One region of the Streptomyces sp. NPDC056128 genome, then DNA from elsewhere that is predicted to be linked to it. Evidence: riboswitches for the same ligand, from Rfam matches in the RefSeq annotation. Region 1 holds a riboswitch; the other holds the start of a gene.
What was found. Region 1 has a riboswitch for cobalamin ahead of ACFC1X_RS27330 (cobalamin biosynthesis protein). Riboswitches for the same ligand answer to the same signal wherever they lie in the genome.
Positions count from the first base shown of each region.

Region 2: it holds a riboswitch for cobalamin, as region 1 does, so the genes downstream of both, ACFC1X_RS17020 (CoA-acylating methylmalonate-semialdehyde dehydrogenase) here and ACFC1X_RS27330 (cobalamin biosynthesis protein) in region 1, are expected to answer to the same signal.

Region 1 is NZ_JBHJVQ010000018.1:53,977-56,167, reverse strand. Features, by position in the region: gene ACFC1X_RS27335 (cobyric acid synthase) at 1-296, opposite strand, end outside; gene ACFC1X_RS27330 (cobalamin biosynthesis protein) at 293-1,258, opposite strand; cobalamin riboswitch at 1,358-1,500, opposite strand; gene ACFC1X_RS27325 (hypothetical protein) at 1,637-1,858, opposite strand; gene ACFC1X_RS27320 (anion permease) at 1,893-2,191, opposite strand, start outside.
Region 2 is NZ_JBHJVQ010000007.1:155,452-157,642, reverse strand. Features, by position in the region: partial or broken gene alaS (alanine--tRNA ligase) at 1-394, shown strand, start outside; cobalamin riboswitch at 482-663, shown strand; gene ACFC1X_RS17020 (CoA-acylating methylmalonate-semialdehyde dehydrogenase) at 844-2,191, shown strand, end outside.

The DNA of each region.
Region 1 (2,191 bases):
ATCTCGCCGACCGGCTTGCCGAGCAGCACCACCTGGCTGCTGCGCTCACCGCCGGGCTTGAGCAGCACCGGGTTCATCAGCGCGGTCGGCTCCACCCGGCAGGCCTGGGCCTGCATGGCCTGCGCCCGCCCGATCTCCGCGCCCTCGCGCGTCACGAAGGAGTTGAGCGACATGTTCTGCGCCTTGAAGGGCGCGACCTTCACGCCCTGGCGCACCAGCCAGCGGCAGATCCCGGCCGTGACGACGCTCTTGCCGGCGTCGGAGGTGGTGCCGGCGACGAGGAGTCCACCGTTCATGACGTACGTCCCTTCCTGACGGCCCCGCGCACCAGCAGCCGGGCGCCGGCGCACACGCCGAGCGCCAGCCAGCCCACGCGCCGGGAGAGCCGAGCGGCCCGTTCGATGTCGCCGGAACCGGCCCGGACGGCGCGCCCCGCCGCCCCGTTGAGCACGGGCCGGTGCTCGACCCGCCCGCCGTAGGAGAGCGTCCCGCCGAGCCGCACCCCGAGGGCGCCCGCGAACGACGCCTCCACGGGACCGGCGTTGGGGCTCGGGTGCCGTCCGGCGTCCGCGCGCCAGGCCCGTACGGCGCCCCGCGGATCGCCGCCGGCCACGGTGGTCAGCAGGGCGGTCAGGCGGGCGCCCGGCCAGCCCGCGAGGTCGTCGAGGCGGGCCGAGGCCCAGCCGTAGCGCCGGTACCGGGGCGACTTGTGGCCGACCATGGCGTCCAGGGTGTTCACCGCACGGAAGCCGAGCAGTCCCGGCACTCCGCCGACTGCACCCCAGACCAGGGCGCCCACCACCGCGTCCGAGGTGTTCTCGGCGACCGACTCCACGACCGCCCGCGCGATCCCGTCGGCGTCCAGTGCCTGCGGGTCCCGCCCGCACAGGTGCGGCAGCCGCGCCCGGGCCGCCTCGACGTCCCCGGCCTCCAGGGCCCGGCCGATGACGAGGGCCTCGCGCGCCAGCGACGTACCGCCGACCACGGCCCAGGTGGCCGCGCCGGTCAGCGCGACCGAGGCGGCGGGGGAGCGGCGTACGGCGTGCGCGGCGGCCGAGCCCAGGGCGGTGGCGCCACCGGCGCACACCAGGGTGTGCAGCGCGCCCCAGCCCCGGTGGTCACGCCACAGCACCCGTTCCACGGCACCGGCGGCGCGGCCGAACGCGGCGACCGGGTGTCCGCGGCGCGGGTCGCCGAGGAGGAGGTCACCGAGCAGGCCGGCGGCGGCGCCGTACGCGAAGACGCGTCCGGCACGCACGGGTTCAGCCGGTCACACGGGCAGGGGAGCACCTGGTACTGAACGTCGGTCGGCAGCCGGGCATCGCGTCGCGTCCTCACTCAGGGTGTCCACGCCCTGGTTCGAAGAGTCCGGCGGTGAGAGTTCCTGGCTACCGGGGTCTGCTCCCCGGTCACAGTGGCGGGACCGCGCCGGAATCGCACCGGGCTTCCTCTCCTGCCGCCGTAGATGGCCCCGGAAGTCCACCACGGCCCGAGAACACCCGTCAACCTGGCGTTGACCTGCGGCGGGGGAGTGTGCGAAGCCCCACACACGGGTGGTGTGCGCCGGTACACGAAGAGGCGGGGCGCGCGACGGTCCGAGTCCGTCCCGCGCCCCGCCCCGGGGGTGTTCGGTGGGTCAGGCGACGATCAGATAGATGCCGTACGCCACCGCCGCCGCGCAGGCCGCGAAGCACGCGTACGCGCCGGTGACCGCGAGGGCAGCGGAGCCGCCCTCGGCGGTGGCCCGCTCCTGGCGGGAGAGTCCGACGATGCCGAGGGTGAAAAGGCCCACCAGGGCCACGGTGGCCACGAGGCTGACGCCGAAGACGGAGCCCAGTGCTGCCCAGTCGATGCTCATGGGGGTTCGCTTCCTTCGTACCCGGGACGCGGGCTCAGACGGTGGTGGCGGCCGACGGGGTCTTGGCCTCGGACGGGTCGGCCGGCAGCTCCTCGGCCACGTGCGCCGGGGGCGGGGAGACGGCGGCCATCGCCGTGGTGACCACACCGGCCGACTCGGGCTCGTGGGGGTCGACGACGTTGGTGTGGTCGACGACCTCGCGCCGGGAGATCTTCCAGATGGCGGCGCTGGAGACCACCAGGAAGACCGCGACGATCGCCGTGCCCCAGTCGCCGAGGCGGCAGACCCACTCGGCGATGGCGGCGACCAGGGCCGCGGCCGGGAGCGTCAGAC
Region 2 (2,191 bases), on a different contig from region 1:
AGCCGACCGGGAGAACGCCCGCCTCAAGAGCCGGGCCACCACGGTCCGTGCCACCGAACTCGCCGGGCAGGCCGTCGACGCCGGCGGCACCCTCGTCGTCACCACCACCGCCGAGGGCGGCGCCGACGAGGCCCGCGCCCTGGCCCTGGCGGTACGCGACCGTCTGCCCGGCACCACGCCCGGAGCCGTCGCCGTGGGAACGGACCACGGCGCGGTCGTCGTGGCCCTCAACAAGAAGGCCCGGGAGGCCGGGCTGAACGCGGCCACGCTGGTCAAGGCGCTCCTCGACGGCCGCGGCGGCGGATCCCCCGACCTGGCCCAGGGCGGCGGCCTGCCCGCCGGCCGGGTCACCGGCGTCCTCGCCACCCTGCCACGGCTCGTCGCCGGACACTGACACCGAGCGGGAGAGCCCGGGGCCCGGCGCAGGGCCCTCCCGGCGCCTGCCCGCCGCGCGGCACTGGATTTACTAGGACGTCCAACTATATAGTCGCGAGTACAAGGCCCGCGGTGCAGGGAAGCCGGTGTGATTCCGGCACGGTCCCGCCACTGTGACCGGGGAGTACGCCGTCGAGCGGTACGCCACTGACGAGTTGGATGTCGGGAAGGCGGACGGCGCGCGCTGATCCGGGAGTCAGGATACCGGCCGCGGGATGTTCCGTGTTTTCCACGAGGATGGAGCTGACACGCATGGCACCGGTGTGCACCCACGACCCTGGTGAACCCGCCCTCTGACGGGATTCCGGCCATACGCGACTCGCGCCCTCCGGCACCCGTACGCCACCGGCGTGCGCGTGCGGGACCGGTGCGCCATCCCCGGATCCCTCCTGACGAGAGCAGGCAGTCATGGTCCGCGAGCACGAACGCGCCTCCGTGCGCGAGTTGACCCACTTCGTCGGCGGCAAGCACACCCCGGGAACCTCGGGGGCCCACGGCGAGGTGTACGACCCCAACACCGGCGAGGTCCAGGCCCTGGTGCCCCTCGCCAACCGCACCGAGACGGAGGCGGTCATCGCCGACTCCGTCAACTCCCAACGCGAGTGGGGCGAGTGGAACCCGCAGCGCCGCGCCCGGGTCCTCATGCGGTTCCTCCAGCTGGTGGAACAGGAGAAGGACGCGCTGGCCCGGCTGCTCTCCGCCGAGCACGGCAAGACGATCGCCGACGCGCACGGCGACCTCCAGCGCGGCCTGGAGGTCGTCGAGTTCGCGGCGGGCATCCCGCACCTGCTCAAGGGCGAGTTCACCGACAACGCCGGTACCGGCATCGACGTCCACTCCCTGCGCGCCCCGCTCGGCGTGGCCGCCGGCATCACGCCGTTCAACTTCCCCGCGATGATCCCCCTGTGGAAGGCCGCCCCCGCCCTGGCCTGCGGCAACGCCTTCATCCTCAAGCCGTCGGAGCGAGACCCGTCCGTCCCGCTGCGGCTCGCCGAACTGTTCCTGGAGGCCGGGCTGCCGCCCGGTGTCCTCAACGTCGTCAACGGTGCCCGGGAGACCGTCGACACCCTCCTCGAAGATCCTCGCGTGGCGGCGCTCGGCTTCGTCGGTTCCACCCCGGTCGCCGCGCACGTCTACGCCACCGCCGCCGCCCACGGCAAGCGCGCCCAGTGCTTCGGCGGCGCCAAGAACCACATGATCGTGATGCCGGACGCCGACCTCGACCAGGCCGTCGACGCCCTGATCGGGGCCGGTTACGGCTCGGCCGGCGAGCGCTGCATGGCCATCTCCGTCGCCGTGCCGGTGGGCGAGGACACCGCCGACGCCCTCGTGGCCCGGCTGAAGGAGCGCATCGGCTCGCTGCGGATCGGCCGCAGCGACGACCCCGAGTCCGACTTCGGCCCCCTGGTCGGCCGGGACGCGGTGGACCGGGTCCGCTCCTACGTGGACCTCGGCGTCGAGGAGGGCGCCGAACTCGTCGTGGACGGGAGGGACTTCGTCCTTGAGGGGCACGAGAACGGCTTCTTCGCCGGAGCGTCGCTCTTCGACCGGGTGACCCCCGCCATGCGCGTCTACCGGGAGGAGATCTTCGGACCGGTGCTGTCCGTCGTACGCGCCGCCGACTACGAGGAGGCCCTGCGCCTGCCCAGCGAGCACCCCTACGGCAACGGCGTGGCCCTCTTCACCCGCGACGGCGACACCGCCCGCGACTTCACCCGGCGGGTGAACACCGGCATGGTCGGCGTCAACGTGCCCA